Regions from separate parts of the Plantactinospora sp. WMMB782 genome, predicted to be linked through region 2. Evidence: riboswitches for the same ligand, from Rfam matches in the RefSeq annotation. Region 2 holds a riboswitch; each other region holds the start of a gene.
The links. A riboswitch is a leader RNA that binds a small molecule or an ion and turns the genes downstream of it on or off. The one in region 2 is predicted to bind cobalamin.
Positions count from the first base shown of each region.

Region 1: another riboswitch for cobalamin. It lies ahead of ACN28A_RS28560 (CbtB domain-containing protein); the one in region 2 lies ahead of metE (5-methyltetrahydropteroyltriglutamate--homocysteine S-methyltransferase).
Region 3: another riboswitch for cobalamin. It lies ahead of ACN28A_RS34545 (ABC transporter substrate-binding protein); the one in region 2 lies ahead of metE (5-methyltetrahydropteroyltriglutamate--homocysteine S-methyltransferase).

Region 1 is NZ_JBMHMC010000007.1:5,940,745-5,947,682, forward strand. Features, by position in the region: gene ACN28A_RS28545 (precorrin-8X methylmutase) at 1-215, shown strand, start outside; gene ACN28A_RS28550 (precorrin-2 C(20)-methyltransferase) at 212-1,936, shown strand; gene ACN28A_RS28555 (cobalt-precorrin-6A reductase) at 1,924-2,754, opposite strand; cobalamin riboswitch at 2,873-3,015, shown strand; gene ACN28A_RS28560 (CbtB domain-containing protein) at 3,050-3,253, shown strand; gene ACN28A_RS28565 (CbtA family protein) at 3,267-4,064, shown strand; gene ACN28A_RS28570 (histidine phosphatase family protein) at 4,061-4,702, shown strand; gene ACN28A_RS28575 (NADPH-dependent F420 reductase) at 4,830-5,480, shown strand; gene ACN28A_RS28580 (rhamnogalacturonan lyase) at 5,928-6,938, shown strand, end outside.
Region 2 is NZ_JBMHMC010000007.1:7,142,073-7,149,010, reverse strand. Features, by position in the region: gene metE (5-methyltetrahydropteroyltriglutamate--homocysteine S-methyltransferase) at 1-1,642, opposite strand, end outside; cobalamin riboswitch at 1,762-1,977, opposite strand; gene ACN28A_RS33925 (glycoside hydrolase family 5 protein) at 2,309-2,821, shown strand; gene ACN28A_RS33920 (SDR family NAD(P)-dependent oxidoreductase) at 2,804-3,607, opposite strand; gene ACN28A_RS33915 (TetR family transcriptional regulator) at 3,606-4,271, shown strand; gene ACN28A_RS33910 (NB-ARC domain-containing protein) at 4,435-5,796, shown strand; gene ACN28A_RS33905 (helix-turn-helix domain-containing protein) at 5,811-6,938, shown strand, end outside.
Region 3 is NZ_JBMHMC010000007.1:7,276,360-7,283,297, forward strand. Features, by position in the region: gene ACN28A_RS34530 (ABC transporter ATP-binding protein) at 1-1,229, opposite strand, end outside; gene ACN28A_RS34535 (ABC transporter ATP-binding protein/permease) at 1,226-2,962, opposite strand; gene ACN28A_RS34540 (MFS transporter) at 3,084-4,334, shown strand; cobalamin riboswitch at 4,556-4,740, shown strand; gene ACN28A_RS34545 (ABC transporter substrate-binding protein) at 4,829-5,821, shown strand; gene ACN28A_RS34550 (FecCD family ABC transporter permease) at 5,857-6,810, shown strand; gene ACN28A_RS34555 (FecCD family ABC transporter permease) at 6,807-6,938, shown strand, end outside.

The DNA of each region.
Region 1 (6,938 bases), 1.2 Mb from region 2:
CCGCGCTGTTCCGGCTGCTGGAGATGATCGACGAGGGCGCCGGGCGGCCGGCGGCGATCGTCGGCGTACCGGTGGGGTTCATCGGGGCCGCCGAGTCGAAACGGGCGCTCGCCGAGCATGGCGCCGGCATCCCGTACCTGGTGGTGCACGGTCGACGGGGCGGCAGCGCGGTCACCGCCGCCGCGGTCAACGCGATCGCGAGCGAGGTCGAATGAGCACCGGGACATCGGGCGGCGGCACGGATGCCGACGACAGCGACCGGCCGGGTGTCATCGAGGGCGAGCTGCCGGGTGCCGGCGGTGGCGGGCGGCGACCGGGCACGCTGCGCGGTGTCGGTGTCGGTCCGGGTGACCCCGAACTGGTGACGGTGAAGGCCGCCCGGCTGATCGGCGCAGCCGACGTGGTCGCGTACTACTCGGCGCGGCACGGCCGGAGCATCGCCCGCTCCACCGCCGAACCCTACCTGCGGGACGGCCAGCTGACCGAACCGCTCGTCTACCCGGTGACCACCGAGACGACAGACCATCCGGGTGGCTACGAGGCGGCGATCACCGAGTTCTACGACGCCAGCGCCGAGCGGCTCGCCGAGCACCTGTCGGCCGGCCGGGACGTGGTGGTGATCTGCGCGGGCGACCCGATGTTCTACGGCTCCTACATGTACCTGCACGAGCGGCTGGCACACCGGTTTCCCGCCGAGGTGGTACCCGGAGTCACCTCGATCAGTGCCGCCACCGCCGTACTCGGCCGGCCCCTCGTCGAGCGGGACGAGGTGCTCACCGTACTTCCCGGAACGTTGCCGGCCGACGAGCTGACCCGCCGGCTGGCCGACACCGACGCCGCCGCGGTACTCAAACTCGGGCGGACGTTCCCGCAGGTGACGGAGGCGTTCGCCGACGCCGGACGGCTGGCCGACGCCTGGTACGTCGAGCGGGCCACCACCCCGGCCGGCCGGGAACTGCCGCTGACCGAGGTCGACCCGGACGGGGTGCCGTACTTCTCGCTCGCCGTGCTGACCAGTCCCACCGGTGACGCCGTGGCCGCCCGCCTCGGCGGGTCCCGGACGGAGACCGGCACTGGTCCGGCCGCCCGCCCTGACGGGTCCGAAGGGAAGGGTGGCGCGGAAGGGGAGGGTGGCGCCGATCCGGACAGCGGTGTCGGGGTGCCGGCCGCTGGTGTCGGGCCGCCGGTCGGCGCGGTGACCGTGGTCGGCCTCGGCCCCGCCGGCAGCGGCTGGCTGACCCCGGAGACCCGTCAGGCGTTGCGCGAGGCGGAGCACCTGGTCGGCTACGGCCCGTACGTCGAGCGGGTGCCGCACCGCCCCGGACAGCACCGGCACACCTCCGGCAACCAGGTCGAACTCGACCGGGCCAGGCACGCCCTGGAACTCGCCCTGGCCGGTGCCCGGGTGGCCGTGGTCTCCTCCGGCGATCCGGGAGTCTTCGCGATGGCCACCGCGGTGCTCGAGGTGGCCACCTCGGACGAGCGGTTCGGTGCCGTCCCGGTGCGGGTGCTACCCGGACTGACCGCCGCGCAGGCGGCGGCCAGCCGGATCGGTGCCCCGCTCGGTCACGACTTCGCGGTGCTCTCGCTCTCGGACCGGCTCAAGCCGTGGGCGGTGATCGAGCAGCGGCTGGCCGGGGCGGCTGCCGCCGATCTGGTGCTGGCGCTCTACAACCCGGCCTCGGCCAGCCGGCGTTGGCAGGTCGAGGCGGCCCGGCACGTGTTGCTCCGGCACCGCGCAGCCGAGACGCCGGTGGTGATAGCCCGGGACGTGGGCCGGCCGGGGGAGCGGATCACCGTCGTCGCGCTCGCCGAACTCGATCCGGCTGACGTGGACATGCGATGCCTGCTGATAGTCGGCTCCTCCACCACCCGCACCGACCGGCGGGCGGACGGCTCGACGGTGGTCTGGACCCCCCGCAGCTATCCCGGCTGACCGCCGTCGGCCGGGACGCCGACGGTCGCACCACCGTCGGCCGGGGCGGTCGGCGGCGCGTCGGGGCGGGCCGGCGCCAGTACCGTCTCCAGCCAGGCCAGTGCGGCGGCCACCTCGGCGGCCACGGCCGGCAGGGCGATCGGCGCCGGCCGGTCCACCAGCACCACCGGCAGCCCCAGCTCGCGGGCGGCGGCCAGCTTCGCCATCGTGTACGTCCCGCCGCTGTCCTTGCTGACCAGCACGTCGATCCGGTGCGCGAGCAGCAGTTCCCGTTCCGCCGCCAGCTGGTAGGGACCGCGGTCGCGCAGCAGCGTGACGTTGCCCGGCAACGGGACGGTCGGCTCGTCCACCACCCGGACCAGCAGCTCGACGCCGGTCAGGTGCAGGAAGGCGGCCAGCCCCTGCCGCCCGGTGGTGACGAAGGCCCGGCGACCGAGCCGGGGCACCAGGTCGGCGGCGGCGGCGAGATCCGGTACCCGGTGCCACCGGTCCCCGGGGCCCGCCGTCCAACCGGGACGCTCCAACCGCAGGTACGGGACCCCGGTCGACCCGGCAGCCAGCACCGCCGAGGAGCGGATCCGGGCGGCGTACGGGTGGGTGCCGTCGACGAGTGCGTCGACGGCGTGCTCGACCAGCCAGCGGGCGAGCCCCTCCGGCCCGCCGAACCCGCCGATCCGGACCTCGCCGAGCGGCAGCCGGGGGTCGGCGACCCGCCCGGCCAGCGAGGAGACCACCATGGTGTCGGGCCGACCGACCAGCGCGGCGGCCAGTTCCCGCGCCTCGGCGGTGCCGCCGAGCAGCAGCACCCGGTTCGTCACGGCGCGACGGTATCGGCACCCTCCGGCCGGGACAACCCCGCGCCCGCCGGGCCGTGACCGCCGACACCGGTCCGGTGCCGGGCCCGGTCGTGGTCGTGGGCCGGTTGACCGGCCTGACGTCGTCCGGCTACCGTCGACTCGCCATCTGCGGCGACATGAGGGAAGCCGGTGGGAATCCGGTGCGGTCGCGCCACTGTGAGCGGTCCCGACCCCGGTCGGGGTGCCGCGAGCCAGGACGCTCGGTCGTCGCAGCCTGTCGACGGGGACGCGTCATCCCCGAGGAGGTACTTCGCGCATGTCCAGTCCTGCCCCCGCCCGCCCGCTCGTCCAGCCGGCCGGCTCCGCCCGGCTACTGTGGACCGCCCTCGCCGTCGTCGCCGTACTCGCCCTGCTGGCCTACCTGGTCGCGTTCGACCAGGGCGCGGTCTCGCGCAGCGGCATGTTCCTGCACGAGCTGACGCACGACGGTCGGCACCTGCTCGGCGTACCCTGCCACTGACCGGCTGCCCGCCGTGCCGACGTTCCTGTCCGTACTGCTGCGTGGCCTGCTCGCAGGCCTGGTCGCCGGTCTGATCGCCGGCACCTTCGCCTACCTCGTCGGCGAGCCGCGGATCGATGCCGCGATCGCGATCGAGGAACAGGCGACCCATTCCGCACCCGGGGTCGAGGCCGACCACCACGCCGAGGAACTGGTCGGCCGGGACGGCCAGCGCGCCGGTCTCTTTCTGGCGACCGGGCTGTTCGGTGTCGCGATGGGCGGCCTGCTCGCCACCGGGTACGTCCTGCTGCGCCGTCGACTCCGCACCGCCGACGACGGCCGGGCGGCCCTGCTGCTGGCCGGTGCGGCGCTGCTCGGCGTGGTCGTCGTGCCGTTCGTCAAGTACCCGCCGAACCCGCCGGCGGTCGGCAACCCGGACACCATCGACCAGCGGACCGGCAGCTACCTGCTGCTGGTGCTGCTCGGCCTGGTGGCGGTCTGGGCCGGCGCCCTCGCCCACCGCTCGGTCCCCGGACGCGCCTCGTACCCGATCCGGGCCGCCGCGGCGGTCGGCGGCTTCCTGCTGGTCACGGCGGTCGGCTACACCGTGCTGCCGTCCTTCGCGGAGGTGCCGGACGGTTTCCCGGCGACCCTGCTCTGGGAGTTCCGGCTCGCCTCCCTCGGCACCCAGCTGGTGCTCTGGACCGGGATCGGCCTGCTCTTCGCCATCTCACTCGGATGGCGGCGGGACCGGGATCGCCGGCCGGCACCCGATGGACCGGTGCGCTCCGCGGGCCTGCCGGAGGATGTGCGGGCCCCGGCCGGGCGGTGAGCCCGACCGACCTGCACCTGGTCGCCCACGCCCACACCGCCGCGCTGCGCCGCGCGGTCTTCGGCGGCGGCGGCGAGGGCCTGGATCGGGGCGGCCTGGCGGCGGCCCGCGCGCTGGCCGGCACCGGGCCGGGGCGGCGCGGGCCGTTCGGCGACCGGATCGACGCCTGCCTCAGCACTCCGGCCGAGGCCGGCCGGCAGACCGCGTACGCGCTGGGCCTGCGCCCGACCGCCGAGCCCGGACTGGCGGACTGCGACTACGGCCGGTGGACCGGGTTGCCGCTGGCCGAGGTGGTGGCCCGGGAGCCGGACGCCGTGCGGGACTGGCTCGGTACGCCGCACGCGGCTCCACACGGCGGCGAGTCGGTCGAGTCGCTGCTCGACCGGGTCGGCCGCTGGCTCACCGGGCAGCGCGACCGGGGCGGGCGGATCGTCGCCGTCACGCATCCGGTGGTGGTCAGGGCGGCGCTGGTCCGCGCCCTGCGGCTGCCTGTCGCGGTGTTCTGGCGACTGGAGGTGGCGCCGCTGGCGGTGGTCCGGCTGACCGGGCGCGGCCCGGAGTGGCTGCTCCGGTTCACCGCGCCGGCCCTCGCCGAGCGGCCGGACCCGGACCTCGCCGAGCGGCCGGACCCGGGATAGCGGCGGACCGGCCCGGGAGCGCCGTTATTATTGACGCGTCAACGAGATGGGGGGCGGCCGTGCGGGAACTGCGAGACGGCCCGCGCCGCCACCACGCCCCCACCCGCGCGGTGGGAACTCCCCGGTCATGACCGGATCGCAGCTGCCCCGGATCGCCGTACTCGGCGCCGGACACGTCGGGCCGGTGATCGCCCGGGTCGCCGTCGCCGCCGGTCATCCGGTGACCATCGCCGCCTCCGGTGACCCGGAGCGGATCGCCCTGATCACCCAGATCCTGGTGCCGGGCGCCGAGCCGCGCTGGGCCGCCGACGCGGTACGGGATGCCGACCTCGTGGTGCTGGCGATCCCGTTGCACCGGTTCGCGGACTTCGACCCGGGACTGGTCGCCGGCAAGCTGGTCGTCGACACGATGAACTACTGGCCGCCGACCGACGGCGTACAGGCGCTCTTCGAGGATCCCCGGTACGGCAGCAGCGAGATCGTGGCGCACCGGCTGGACCGGTCGACGGTGGTGAAGACCTTCAACCACGCCGGCTACCACCAACTCGAGGAGGAGCGCCGACCGGCGGGGCACCCGGAGCGGCGCGCACTCGGGGTGGCCGCCGACGACAAGGGTGCGGCGGACCTGGTCGCCGAGGTCGTCGAGCGGATCGGGTACGACGCCGTCCTGCTGGACAGCCTCGGTGCGGGCCGGCTGCTCGAACCGGGTGGTCCGGTCTTCGGTGCCTCGTTGCGCCGCCCCGAGTTCGAACTCGCCGTCCGCGGCGTACCGCGCTAGTGCACTGACTTCGAAGGTTGATCGGGTAACCGGTACTTCCAGGTATCTGCGCCGGCGATCTCCCGGCGTCGGGTGCGGAGCCGGGAGACTCGCCGGGGAGACTGTCGAGCTGCCCCGCCTGTGCACCCAGCTCGACAGTCTCCGCGCCGACCACCCCCGCTCGGCCGCCGGGTCGCTCACGTGGTTGGCCGGCCGTCCGCCCAACGATGCCGGTGCCATGTCACAGCGCCTCGAACCGTGATCAGGCCACACCAGAGGGTTACCCCCAGTCCACCTCCGAAGACGAGGCGCCAGGCGGTACCCCGGTGGCCGTACCCGGCATCCCGACCGTCGTCCCACCTTGACAAGTTCGCCGGACATCGAGAATTCTCGGGGAGTTGTATCGTTTCAGCCCGGTCGCACGCCGCCCCACCCGCAGGATCGGGTCGAACCCCACATTGGAGACCCATGACATCTCGAACCAGGGGAGGCCGGCCGATCGCCGTGCTGTCCCGGGCACTCGTCGCGGGCATCTCGGTGACCGTCCTGCTGGTCGGCAGTCCGGCGGCGGTCTCCGCCCGGCCGGGCGGCGGGCAGCCCGGCACCGGACCCCGCCTCGAACGGCTCGACCGCGGCCTCGTCGCGGTCCCCACCACCGACGGAGTCTTCCTCAGCTGGCGGCTGCTCGGCGCCGAGGCGACCGGGCACGGCGCTGCCGGCCTGACCGGCACCGACTTCGCGGTCTACCGGGACGGGCGGCGGATCGGCACCGTCACCGACAGCACCAACTACCTCGACCGGGCCGGCACCGCCACCGCCGGCTACCAGGTCGCGCCGGTCGTCCGGGGCCGGACGGGTGCCCGGAGTGCCGCCGTCAGGCCGTGGGCCGAGGGCCACCGCGACCTGCCGCTGCGCAAGCCGGCCGACGGGGTGACCCCGACCGGCGAGGCGTACACCTATTCGGCGAACGACATGAGCGTCGGCGACGTCGACGGCGACGGGCAGTACGAGTACGTCGTCAAGTGGGACCCGTCGAACTCCAAGGACGTCTCCCAGGTCGGCTACACCGGCGAGGTTTACCTCGACACCTACGAACTCGACGGCACCCTGCTGCACCGTGTCTCGCTCGGGGTCAACATCCGGGCCGGGGCGCACTACACGCAGTTCCTGGTCTACGACTTCGACGGCGACAACCGCGCCGAGATGATGCTGAAGACCGCTCCCGGCAGCAAGGTCACCCGGTACGACAGGCACGGCCGGGTGGTCTCCGAGCGGTACGTGACGATGCCCCGCGAGGACGTCCGGGCCGGGTACGCGCACACCGACGACTACCGGCTCAGCCCGGAGGAGTACCGGCAGAAGCTCGTCGACCTCTTCCTCGGCTGGCACCGGCACCCGGAGGTGGTGGCCGGGCGCTGGCCGGCGACCCTGGAACAGGCCTTCGGGATCGCCCCGACCTACAGCTACCCGCTGTCCCGC
Region 2 (6,938 bases):
CCGGTCCGGTGAGCATGCCCTTGACGGGTTTGCCCGTCAGGGACTGGGCATACGTCGACCAGGCGACGGTCATCGGGGCCTTGCGGGCAACGTCGCCGTAGATGATCGGCGGGCGGACGCAGCGGGAGCCGTACGACTGGACCCAGCCGTGCGCGGTGGCGGCGAACCCGTCGAGTTGCTCGCCGAAGTACTGCACCATGTCGTTGCGTTCCGGCTCGCCGTGCACGAGCACGTCCAGACCCAGTTTTTCCTGAAGCCGGATCACGTGCTCGATCTCGGCGCGCATCCGCTCGGCGTACCCGGCATCGTCGAGAGTGCCGGTGCGGAGTGCGGCACGAGCCTTGCGCAGTTCGGCGGTCTGCGGGAACGAGCCGATGGTGGTGGTGGGCAGTTCCGGCAGGTTCAGCCGCTGCTGCTGACGCTCGGCCCGGGTGGCGTAGTCGCCCCGTTGCCGGTCGGTCGGTCGAAGTGCGGCGAGCCGGGTCCGGACATCGTCATGCCGCCACGCTGCGGGGACGGCTGGTAGTGGTGCGGGCAGGTGTGCGGAGCCGTCGCGGAGGGCCCGGCCGAGCAGGACGACCTCGTCGACCTTCTGCCGGGCGAACGCGAGCCGGGCGTGCAGGTCGGGGTCGAGGTCGGTCTCGACGGACAGGTCGACCGGCACGTGCAGCAGCGAGCAGGACGAGGAGACGGCGACGTGGTCGGCCAGCCCGGCGACGGTCGCCCCGGTGACCACGGCCGCGCGCAGGTCCGTACGCCAGATGTTATGGCCGTCGACCAGCCCGGCCACGATCGTCCTGCCCCGCAGCGGTCCGGCGGCGGCGAGTCGTTCCAGGTTGCCCGGCCCGGCGACCAGGTCGATGCCGATCGCCTCGACCGGGGTGTCCAGCAGTGCGGGCAGGGCGTCGCCGAGTTCACCGAAGTAGCTGGCGACGAAGATCTGCGGACGGTGTTTCATCTGGCCGAGCCGGGTGTACGCCCGCCGCAGCGCGTCGATCTCGGCCGGGCTGCGGTCGGCGACGTAGCCGGGCTCGTCCAGTTGCACCCAGGCGACGCCGGCCTCGGCGAGGGCGTCGAGGATCGCGGCGTAGGTGCCGACCAGGTCGTCGAGCCGGGCGAACGGGTTGGCACCCTTGGCCAGCAGCAGGAACGTGGCCGGACCGACCAGCACCGGACGGGTGCTGATGCCCAGCGCGGCGGCCTCGGCGTGTTCGCGTAGCGCCTTGGCGGGATTCGCCGTGAACGTGGTGTCCGGGTCGATTTCCGGCACCAGGTAGTGGTAGTTGGTGGCGAACCACTTGGTCAGTTCCAGCGCCGGCTCGGCGTCCACACCCCGGGCCATCGCGAAATAGGTGTCCAGCTCGGACAGGCCGAGCCGGGCGAACCGGTCCGGGACCGCGCCGACGGCGACGGCGGTGTCCAGCACGTGGTCGTAGTAGGAGAACGTGTTGGACGGGATCGCGTCCAGCCGGGCGTTGCGCAGCGTCTGCCACACCTCGGCCCGCAGGCCCGCTGCCGTCTCCTCGAGCGCGGCGGCGTCGATCCTCCCGGCCCAGTAGGCCTCGACGGCCTTCTTCAGCTCCCGGTTCGCGCCGATGCGCGGATAGCCGAGCACGGTGCTCTGCCCGAATGCGGTGTTCACCTGACGGTGTCCTTCCCTCGAAGCGTCCGACGGACACCCGGAAAAAGGGGGAAGGCTGGGCACGGTGCGGCACCGGCTTCCGCCCGACCCTCCCGAGAGGCCGTCGACGGCGCACACCGGCGGTGTGCGCGGTGCGGGCAGGTCTTCGGACTCGCGGGCGTGACCACGGATGGTCGCCTACTGGCCGTCGCTTCCCAGACCGGAGTCGGTCCAGTGCTCTGTTGACGGCGGTCGTTCCCACTCACCGCTGCGGGGCAGTCCCGGTCTTGCACCGGGTTCCCTCTTACGACGCCCCGGCCTCACGACCGGGACGAACCAGCACCACCGACCATCGTACGGGCAGGACGACGGAAATTCCCCGGAGGCAGTCACCGACGAGTCGGCGACCCGATGTCGCTCCGGCTACTACCGAGACGGATTCGCGGCGATGACAAGATCGGTGGGTTGGCCCGCCCCCGGTCTCAGGGCTGTGCCACCGCGCGGCGGACTCCGACAGTACGGTGCCTGCTCGCCACGAGCTGACTCATCCTGCGAGCACCGGCACCCCCAGGATCACGACCACCCACAACACGTTCTGGCCGAAATCTCCCCGCCAGCCGAGGACCGCCTACAGCAGGGCGCCGCGAGAATCAACGCGCTCGCGGCCGGGGAGTTGACGGGAGACGCATGGGCGGCTGGGACTACGGCTCAAAAGCACTGCCGATCTTTGACGCGGTGGTCGACGAACTCGGCCGCCACGGGCTCATGGTGATCCCGAACAACCATCGCAGCCGCGGCAACTGGTGCTGCGACGAGGCGCACGGCGACGGGTTGTGGCACACCCCGCAGTACCCGGAGTCCGCGTGGACCGAAGACTGCAAGTTCATGGTGGCCCGCTACCGGCACCGGCCGCATGTGATCGGCGCGGAGCTACGTAACGAGATCCGCCCCGATCCCAGTCAGGGTCTGGCCCCCACCTGGGGCGACGGCGACCCGCTCACCGATTGGCGGGCGGCGGCGATCCGGGGCGGCAACGCGGTCCTGTCGGTCAACCCCCGGCTGTTGATCATCGTTGGTGGCATGGACTACCAGTCCAACCTGCGCGGTGCCCGAGACTTCCCGGTCACGCTTGCCCTCTCGCACCGCCTCGTGTACGCCACGCACCCTCGGCCCCCGCTCTCGTCATTGCCGGTTTCGTAGGGTGTTGGTTGCGGCGAGGGTGACCGTGAGGCGCCGGGTGACGAGCCTGCTGGCGAGGGCGAGTGCCTGGTTGCCGCAGCCGGAGATCGCGCTCGGCGGTGGGTTGCGGCGCCCGAGGACGCGCAGGGCGGCGGTGACCACCTGCTCGGGTGTCTGGAAGGCGGCCCCGCCGGTGGCGTCGGTGGTGCCGACGACGTCGAAGTATTCGGTGCGGGTGACACCGGGCGCGAAGGCGAGCACGCGTAGGCCGCTGCCGCGTGACTCGGCCCAGAGCGATTCGGTGAGGCTGAGGACGAACGCTTTCGCGGCCGAGTAGGCGGCCTGGTTTGGTACCGGGGCGTAGGCCGCCACGCTGGTGATGTTGAGCAGGTAGCCGGTGCCGCGTTCGCGCAGCGGGTTGATGAAGGCGCGGCTGAGGTCGGCGACCGCGCCCACGTCGACCGCGATCATGTGGCGTAGTCGTGCTGGGTCGTCGTCGTGGAAGCGGCCCCAGCTTCCGTGCCCGGCGTTGTTGATGAGGGCGGTGAGTGCGATGCCGCGCCGGTTCAGTTCGGTGGCGAGTGCGGCGCCGGGCGCCTCGATGCTTAGGTCGAGCGGGATCGGTGTGACCTTGACGGCGTGCGCTGTACGCAGTTCGGTGGCGAGTGCGGTCAGCCGGTCGGCGCGGCGGGCGGTGAGGACCAGGTCGGAGCCGAGGGCGGCGAGCCGGCGGGCGAACGCCGCGCCGATGCCGGAGCTGGCGCCGGTGATCAGGACGGTCTGGTTATGGTGCTGCGGAGCAGTCATGCCCGGCACCCTACGCCAAGTTGGCACGGTCTGCCAGATTAGCTTGTTCTGCCAGAAGCGGTATGGTTGTTGCATGGTGGAACGAGGCAGCCTGCGAGAACGGAACCGGCGCGCGGTCGAACGGGAAATCAGCGAAGCCGCCATGCGGCTCTTCGTGAATCAGGGCTTCGACGCCACCACCACTGACCAGATCGCCGCCGAGGCCGGCATCTCGCCGCGGTCACTGTTCCGCTATGCCGGCACCAAGGAGGACATCGTCCTCGGCGATATGCTCAATGCCGGCCGCGCGGTGCAAGCCGCGCTCCGTGACCGGCCCGCCGAGGAGGGGCCGTGGGAGGCGCTGCGCGCCGCGCTCCAGGTCCTTGCGGACGACCCCGCCAACACGTCCGAGCGGGTGTTTCGGATCGCCGAGATGTTCCTGCACACCCCCGCCCTGCGGGCCCGCCGCCTGGAGAAACGGCTCGGCTGGCTCGACCTGCTGGTCCCCGAGGTCGAGCGGCGACTCGGTCGCGCCCCCGGCGGGGTCCCGGACCCGGCCGCCCACGCGATCGTCTCCTGCGCCCTGGCCTGCCTGGACACCGCCACCGAGGTCTGGGTCCGCCGGGGTGGGCAGGGCGACCCGACCGAGATCTTCGATGCGGCCATACGCGCCGTACGCGCATGACCATGCGGGCCAGGGCCGCCCGGTGAGACAGGAACACGAGCGGGCACCTCTGTCACCGCTACGGACGTCGCGGCACGTGGCGCAGCGTCCGGCGCGCGGCCGTGTTTCGGAGAGTGCACGTCGCTGTCCACAGACCGCGAACCTGTGGTAAGAGAGTCACCCCATGGCCGCAGAATCCGACGGCAACGTCCTTTCCCTCGGCGAGACGGCGGACACGCCCGTCGGAGGCCCATCGCCGTTCGGGACCTTGTTGTTGCAGTATCGGCGCGCAGCCGGGATGTCGCAGGCACAACTGGCGCAGGCGTCGGGAATGAGCACCCGGGCCCTGCGGGACCTCGAGCGCGGCCGGGCCCGGGCGGCGTACCGGCGGTCGGCGGACGTTCTGGCGGACGCGTTGGGGCTTGCAGGTGGCAATCGGGAACTGTTTCTGATAGCGGCGAGGGTAGGTCGGCGGCGGACACCACGGGGGTGGGACGAGACGGCGTCGTGTTCGCTGCCGCCGGGAATCGTGGACCGGGTGGGACGGGAGCCGGAGCTGGAGTGGTTGCGGACACGGGTCGAGGCCGGCCGGTTGGTGGCCGTCGTCGGATATCCGGGAGTGGGTAAAACGGCGGTGGCCGTGGCTGCTGCGCACCGGCTGGCTCCGGTGTTTCCCGGTGGCTGCCTGGCGGTGGACCTCCACGGCACCGATGAGCGACCGATAGCGGCGAGCGAGGCGCTGGGCAGATTGTTGTCCGCGCTGGGGATGTCTGCGGACCGCATGCCGGTGGCCGTCGCGGAGCGCTCGATTCTGGCCAGGACGTTACTCCACGGACGGCGGATGCTGGTGCTGTTGGACGACGCGGCCACGGAAGACCAGGTCCGCCCATTGCTGGTGGCGGGCCGCGACTGCTCGACACTTATCACCAGCCGGCCGACCCTCGCTGGGCTGGAGTCGGTACGCCGACTGTGGTTGCGACCGCTGATCGAAACGGAGTCGGTGTGCTTGCTGGCCCACATCGTGGGTGCAGGCCGGGTCGACGCCGAGCCGGAAGCCGCGATGACGCTGGCACGGTTGTGCGGGGGCCTGCCGCTGGCCCTGCGGATCGTCGGCAATCGACTCGCCACCCGGCCAAATTGGACGATCGCCGCGATGGTGCGGAGACTGGGCGACCACCGGAGCCGGCTCTCGACGCTGAGGGCCGGTGATCTGCAAGCGCTGCCGACGTTCGACCTATCGTACCGGCGGTTGTCGGTCACCGCGCAGATGGTGTTCCGGCGTATCGCTCTCCTGCCCCAAGTGGAGTTCGGCGACGAACTCGCCGCCGTCGCAACCAACCTCTCCACCGGAGAGGTCCGCGCGCATCTCGATGAACTCGCCTATGCCGGGCTGCTGCGTGCCGATCCCGCCATGCAGCGGATATTTCAGTTCAACGACCTGTTGAAGGCGTTCGCACGTCAGCAGCTGACGGAGATCGAGGGGCAGCACGTCAACAAGGTCCTGCGGGATGCCCTGCTCGACCGCCCTCGTGCAAGCCGCGACTGACTCTTCTCGTCCGGATGGAGCTCTGCCGTTCGATGGACAGGAATCAAGCATCCAAGGATAGGCTCACTTTCGGCGAACTGTTGCGACGCCGACGCCAGGCAGCCGGACTGAGTCAGGCCGCTCTGGCCGAAGCGTCCGGTATCAGCGTCCGTACCTTGCGAGACCTGGAGCAGCAGCGGGTTCGGTCGACGCGGACTCGGACAGCCGAGATGTTGGCGACCGCGTTGGGACTGGTCGATGAGGATCGCGAGCACTTTCTTGGGGTCGCCCGGAACGGAGGCCGACCGGCGACTGCGCCGCCTGGGGTACCGCTGTCCGAGCTTCCACTGTCGCCCGCTGCCCTGGTCGGACGCGAGCGTGAACTGGGACTGCTGGGCGACATCGCCGTGCCGGGTGCGACGGTCGCCATCGTCGGGTCGCCCGGCGTGGGCAAGACCGCCCTGGCCACCTTCGTCGCACGACACCGTGCGCCCGACTTCACGGACGGGCATCTCGCGATCGATTTGCGTGGGGTGGACGAGGAGCCGGTCACCGTCCGTACCGCCCTGGTCCGTCTGCTGCGCGCAGCCGGTGTCTCCTCGTCGGACATCCCACCGTCCGAGGTTGATCAGGTGGGTCTGTACCGCGCGGTGCTCGCGCGGCGCCGTACCCTGGTGTTGCTGGACAACGCTGCGGACGAGGCGCAGGTCCGACCATTGCTCGCGGGTGCGCCAGGTTGCCTTACCCTGATCACATGCCGCCGGGTGCTGGCCGGCCTCGAGGCCGTACGCTGGCTGCTGCTGGAGCCGCTGACCAGCGCGGCGGCGATCGAGCTGCTGGCCGCCATCGCCGGGCCGAGCCGGGTGAGACGAGAGCCGCACGAAGCTGGGGAGCTGGTCGCGTTATGCGGCCTCTTGCCGCTGGCCGTGCGAATCGTGGCTAACCAGCTGGTCGCGCGGCCGAACCTGTCGCTGCCCGCACTCGTACGGCAGTTGCGGGATGAGGGCACCCGGCTGACCCTCCTGGCAGAGGGTGACGTCCAGGTACGGTCGGCGTTCGACTCGTCGTACAGCCGGCTGGCCGCGGATGAGCGGCTCGCGTTGCGGCGGCTGGCCGCGTTGCCGGGCGTCGACTTCGGGGTCGAACTCGCACAGGTGGCCACC
Region 3 (6,938 bases), 130 kb from region 2:
CGGATGTCGACGCCGTCGACCCGCAGCACGCCGCGCTGCGGGTCGAACGCGCGCAGCAGCAGGTTCGCCATCGTGGACTTGCCGGCGCCGGTCGCACCGACAAGTGCCACCGTGCTCCCCGCCGGGATGGTCAGGTCGGCACCGCGCAGCACCCAGGACTCGTGCTCGCCGTAGCGGAACCACACCCCGTCGAAGGTGACGGTGCCGGCGGTGGCCGGGGCGTCGCGCGTTCCGGTGTCGGCCACCACCGCCGGCTCTTCCAGCAGGTCGAAGACCCAATCCGCCGAGGACGAGGTCAGCCCCCAGATCCGGGTGACCTTCAGCAGGGTCAGCAGTGGCGTGAACGAAGCGGTGGCGAACACGGTGGCGGCCACCAGCGTCGGCACCTCGACGCCCCGCCACACGGCGGCGGCCAGCACCGAGACCGTGCCCGCGCCGGTCAGGGCCGCGCACACCGCCTGCTCCAGCCCGCCGCGTACGGTCTGCCGCCGCTGCGCCTCGGCCAACTCGGCGCTGGCCTCGGCGATCCCGACCCGAGCGTCCTCGCCGCGGCCGAAGGTGAGCACCTCCCGGATGCCCTGCACCAGATCCACCGTCCGGGTGCCGACCAGCGCGTGCAGGTCCCGTACCCGCCGGCCGTGCGCGGCGTTGCGGCGGCGCAGCGCGAACGGCACGGTGGCGACCAGCAGCAGCCACGGCGTCAGCGCCAGCGCCAGCGGCCAGGCGACGACGGCCAGCCCGGCCAGCGCGACCGGTGGCAGGATCAGGGCGACCGCGATGTAGATCGAGGTGTGCGCGTAGAAGATCTCCAGGCTCTCCGCGTCACGCAGGGCGACCGCGGCGAGATCGCCCGTGCGGCGCTTGACCAGTCCGCCCGGCGCGATCCGCTCGAAGGCGCGGTAGAGCCAGTACCGGACCTCCGCCAGCAGCCGGAACGACAGCTCGTGGGAGATCCACGCCTCCAGCCAGTTGGCGAGTGCCTGCACCGCCATCAGGGCCAGGGTCAGCAGCGCCAGCGGCCAGAGCCGCGAGGTGGCCGCCCCGGTCAGCGCCAACCCCACCAGGTAGCCGCCCAGGGTCAGCGCGGCGATCCCGGCGCCCTGGTTGAGTACTCCGAACAGGACGGAGAGCGCGTAGGGGAACCGGTACGCGGCCAACACCCGCAGCAGTCCGGCCGTACCGCGCCGGCCCGGCCCGGTGTCGCCGAGCAGCCCCGGTTGCCAGCTCACCGCGCCGCCCCCGCGTGCGCCCCGACCAGTCGCGACCATGCCCCGCCGGTCGCGAGCAGGTCGTCCGGGGCGCCGTACTCGACGACCCGGCCGCCGTCGAGCACCGCCACCTGGTCGGCGCCGGCCACCGTGGAGAGCCGGTGCGCGATGACCAGCGTGGTACGCCCCGCCGTCGCCTCGGCCAGCGCCGTCCGCAGCCGCTCCTCGGTCGCGCCGTCCACACTGGAGGTCGCCTCGTCCAGGACGAGGACCGGGGCGTCGGCCAGCAGGGCGCGGGCGATGGCCAGCCGTTGCCGCTGCCCGCCGGAGAGCCGGGTGCCGCGCTCGCCGACGACCGTGGCGTAGCCCTGCGGCAGGGCCGCGATCTCGTCGTGGATCCGCGCCCTGCGGCAGGCCGCCGTCAGGTCGGCATCGCTCGCCCCGGGCCGAGCCATCCGCAGGTTGTCGGCCACACTGCCGTGGAACAGGTACGCCTCCTGGCTCACCACCGCCGTCAGCGCCCGCGCCTGCCGCAGCGAGAGGTGCCGCAGGTCGACGCCGTCGACCTCGACGGCACCGCTGCTCGGGTCGTGGAACCGTTGCAGCAGGGCGGCCAGGGTCGACTTCCCGGCACCGGAACGCCCGACAAGCGCGGTGGTGCGGCCGGCCGGCAGGGTCAGGTCCACCTCCACCACCGCCGGCTGGTCGGAGCCGGGATACGTGAAGCTGACCTGCCGGAACCGCACCTGCACCGGTCCGCCGTCCCCGCGCACCGCCCGCGCCTCGGCTGGTTCGCCGACCGGCGCTGGCGCGTCGAGCAGCGCGAAGATGCCGTCCGCGGCGGCCATTCCGGAGAACCCCTCGTGCCAGTAGTTCTGCAACTCCAGTTGCGGCCGGAACGCCTCGGCGGCCAGCAGCAGCACCAGCAGTACGGCCGCCGCGTCCACCGCCCCGTCGGCGTGCCGCAGCCCGGCGACGGCGACCGCCAACGCCGTTCCGGCCGTGGTGATCAGCGCGGTGGCGACGTACACCGTCGCCGAGGCGGCCAGGTCCCGCATCGTCGCCCGGTAGACCCGGGCCGCCTCCGCCCGCAGCCGCTCGCCGTGCCGGCCACTCGCACCCAGGGTCTTGAGCGTGGTCATGCCGTAGAGGGCGTCGAGCATCTTGACGGCGAACGCCTCGTACGCCGCCCAGTGCGCCTTGCCGCGCCGACCGAGCAGGCGGCGGAACACCGGCCGCGCCAGCGGCAACAGCGCGACCGCGACACCGACGATCACCGCACTGACCGGGTCGACGACGGCCAGCACCGCCACGACCAGCGCCGGTCCGGTGACGCTCACCACTACCTGCGGCAGGTAGAAGCCGACGTACGCGTCGAGTGCCTCCACACCGTCGGCGACGGCGGTGTGGATGGTGCCGACCGGGCGGCCCGCCGTCCCACCGGGACCGAGCTCCAGCAGCCGGCGGGTCACCCTGTCACGCAGTCGCAGTTTCACCGCTGCGGCCGTCCTGGTCGCGGCGAGGTCGCGTACCCACAGCAGCATGCTGCGGGCGGCGACCGCGAGCACCGCGACCGCCAACGGGGCGGCGAGGTGCCCGACGGCCTGGCCGTCCGCCGCCCGGCGCAGCGCCTCGGCGAGAGCGACGGCCATCGCGATGGCCGCACCGGTGGCGGCCAGGGCACATGCGACGGTGACGGCGACCGGTCCGGGCGCCTCGGCCAGCAGGCCGAGCAGCCGCCGTCGCACCAGCACAGCCACTCCCTCCGTCGGTTAGCCCCCGATCACCGACCGTGGACCGGCTCCACCATGCCAGTACTTGAAAATGGTTGTCAACACCCTTGGTTATGGAGTTCGATTTCACTAAGCTCGGCGCGTGACCGCCGTCGCCGCACCCGGCCTGCTCCGCGTCCTCTCCGCCCGCACCGAGTTCCGCTGGCTGTGGCTGGGCAACCTGATCAGCGTGTGCGGGGGCTGGTTCAGCGCTGTCGCCGTGTTCGCGATGGTCTACCAGCACACCGGCGCCGGCGTCGCGGCCGGCGCCACCCTCGCGCTGCGGTACCTGCCCGGCGTCCTGATCGGAGGCTTCGCCGGCGTCCTCGCCGACCGGATGGACCGGCGCACCCTCATGGTCGTCACCGACCTCGCCCTCGCCGGCTTCGCCGCCGCGTTCCTGCTCGCCGACAGTCCCCGGTGGATCTGGCTGGTCTATCCGCTGACATTCGTCTCGGCCGCGACGAGCTTCACCTTCCAGGCCGCCCGCAACGCCTGGATGCCGAGCCTCGTCGAGCCCGACGAGTACGTGCTGTTCGGCGCCCTGGTGCAGGTCAACGGACTGCTGTTCCAGGCGGTGGGTGGCCTGGCCGGAGCGGCCGCGGTGACCCTGTTCGGCTGGCGCTGGGCCTTCGTCATCAACGCGGCGTCATTCGCCGTCTCCACCCTGTGCACCCTGCGCGCCCGAGGCGGCCAGCGTCACGGCGACACCGGCAGCGCCCGGAAGGACGGCATCCTGACCGCCCTCGTCGCCGGCATCCGACACGCGCTGCGGCACCGGCAGATCCGCGCCCTGCTGGCCGTCGAGGCCGTGTTCTGCCTCGGCCTCGGCGCGACGATCGTCACCATGACCTTCCTCGCCACCCGCACCTACCAGCTCGGCAACGGGGGCGTCGGCTGGTTCTACGCCGTGCAGGGGGTCACCGGAGCCGCCGTCCTGCTGGCGGCCGCCGCCCGCATCCAACGGCTGCCCGCCCGGGGGCAACTGACGGTACTCGGCCTCTCCTGCCTCTGCGAGGGCCTGGCCACCAGCGCGTTCGGGCTGGCACCCGTGGTCGGCTTCGCCCTCGCCTGCTGGGCCGTCGCCGCCGCCGCCGACGTCCTGTACGGTCCGGTGGCCATCGCCGTCCTGCTGCGCCACGCCGACAACGCGATGCGCGGCCGGCTCATGTCCCTGTGGACCGCCACCGCCACCGCAGCCCTGGCCCTGTCGTCCCTGGTCGGCGGCATCCTGGTGGACCGGCTTCCGCCCGGACTCGTCGCCGTCGGAGCCGGCCTGCTGATGGCGGTCGCCGGCGGAACGTGGTTGGTGCTGCTCGGCCGAGGCCAGCTCGACACGTCCGTTCAGCCGTGAACGGCGGCGGCGCGGCCACCCTCCGCTTCCGCCGACCGCGCCGCCCGCGCCAAGCCGCCCTTCGCCTCTGCGTGGGGCCCTCCGCCTCTGTCCGGGGCGGGGACATCCCGGGGCTGCGCGCCGCGCTGTCCCGCGTCGGCCGGCCCGCACACCACGGTGGTTCCCGACGTGACCCGCGCCTCGCCGGATGCCGCCCGGACGGGACTCCCCACCGGGGCGATTAGCATGGGCCCCGCCGTGGTGTTCGGGAAGCCGGTGTGAAACCGGCGCGGCCCTCGCCACTGTGAACGGGACAGCCGTCGGCCCTCGTCGGGCAACGAGGTCACTGGGCGCGATTCGCCTGGGAAGGCCGGCCGGCGGCGCACCGCCCGTCAGCCAGGAAACCGGCCACGGCACCGACGACCCGTCCACGAGGTGCTGGAAGGCGGTCTGCGATGCGCGTGCGCGCTGTGCGGTCCCTCATGTCCTGGCGCGTTGCCGCGCCACTGTCCGTCATGCTCGTCGCCCTGTCCGGCTGTGCCGGCGGCGACGCCGAACCCGAGGCGGGCTCCGGCAGCGGCGCGGCCACCGTCACCAACTGCGGTGTCGGGGTACCGACCGGTACCCCGCCCGCCAGGATCTTCGCGGCGTTCCACAACGGCGTGGAAGCGGTGTACGCGCTCGGCGCCGGCGACAGGCTGGTCGGAGCCGCCTACCTCGACAATCCGCTGCTGCCCGAGTACGCCGCGCAGTTCCAGCCGAAGGAGCAGAAGCCGACGTACTACCCGGAGGAGTACCCGAGCCGCGAGGAGGTGCTGCGGCTCGACCCGGACTTCGTCGTCTCCGGCTTCACCGGCGCCTTCACCACCGAGGGCCTGGGCACCCGGGCCGAGCTGGAGAAGATCGGCATCGGCTCGTACCTGTTCACCCAGTACTGCCCGACCACGGACGGGCAGGGCCAGAAGTCGCTGGCCGACAACGACGTCTCGCTCGACGGCGTCTACGGCGACCTGACCGACCTGGGGCGGGTTCTCGGAGCGACGTCTCGCGCCGAGGCGCTGGTCGCCTCGATGAGGAAGACCGTCGCCGACGTCGAGAGCAGGCTCACCGGGGTGCGGCGGCCTACGGTGGCGATGCTGAACCGGCCCGGCGGTGGCGAGTTGCGTGTCTTCGGCACCGAGGACGTGGCCACCACGATCATCGAGAAGGCCGGCGGCACCCAGGTCTTCGCCGACGTACCCGGCCGGCTGGCCCGGATCGGCACCGAGGAGCTGATCAAGCGCAAGCCGGAGGTGATCGTGGTGCCGGCCTGCTGCGGCGCCGACATCGGCCCGGACGGCGCGCAGAGCGTGATCGACGGGCTCAGGTCCGACCCGGCGCTGGCGAACGTACCGGCGATCCGGAACGGCCGGATCTACGCGGTGACGTTCGCCGAGATCACGCCAGGGGTGCGCAACGCCGACGCGGTGGCGACCCTGGCGAAGCTGCTGCACCCGGAACGGTTCTGAACGCTCGGGCTGCCGGGCTGGCCGGGGCGGTCGTCGTGCTGACGGCGGCCGTGTGCGGGTCCCTGCTGGTCGGCAACGAGACGATCGGCCCGGGCACGGTCCTCGACACCCTGCTGCGTCCGGACGGCTCGGACGCGCAGCGGATCGTGCAATACCTGCGGATCCCCCGTACCCTCGTCGGGATCTTCGCCGGTGCGGCCCTCGGCGTCGCGGGCGGCCTGTTGCAGGGTCTGACCCGCAACGCGCTGGCCGGGCCGGAGGTGCTCGGGGTCAACGCGGGCGCCGCGCTCAGTGTGGTGCTGGGGATCTCCGTGTTCGGCGTGCACACCTTCGGCGGCTGGGTGTGGTTCTCCTTCGCCGGGGCGGCGCTGGCCGGCGCCGGGGTGTACGCGTTGAGCTCGCTGGGTCGCGGCGGGGCCACCCCGGTGAAGCTGGCGCTGGCCGGTGCGGCCGCGACCGCCCTGCTCGGCGGGCTGACCACGGCGCTGACGCTGCTGGACGTCAACACGTTCAACTCCTACCGGTACTGGTCGGTGGGCGCGCTGACCGCGGCGGACATCTCGGTGATCGGAGCCGCGCTGCCGTTCCTCGCCGCCGGGGCGGTGCTGGCGGCGATGTCGGTGCGGGCGCTGGACGCCATCGCGCTCGGCGACGACATGGCCCGTTCGCTCGGGCAGCGGCTGGCCGCCGGCCGGGCGACCGCGGCCCTGGCGGTGGTGCTGCTCGCCGGCACGGCGGTGGCCCTGGCCGGTCCGATCGCGTTCGTCGGGCTGACGGTGCCACACATGGCGCGGGCGCTGGTCGGGCCGGCGCACCGGTGGCTGCTGCCGTACGCGGCGGTGCTGGCGCCGGTGGTGCTGCTCGCCGCCGACGTGCTCGGCCGGGTGGTGGCCAAGCCACAGGAGTTGCAGGCCGGGATCGTCACCGCGATCGCCGGCGCGCCGTTCTTCGTCGCCCTGGTACGCCGCCGCAGGCTGGCCGAGCTGTGAAAGTCCTGCGGATCGCCGGCCGCTCGGCGCGGGTCGATGCGCGGGCCGTCGCGGTCACCGTGGTCGCGCTGGTCGTCGCCCTGACCGCGATGGTGGCCTCGCTGACCCTGGGTGATTACCCGCTGCCG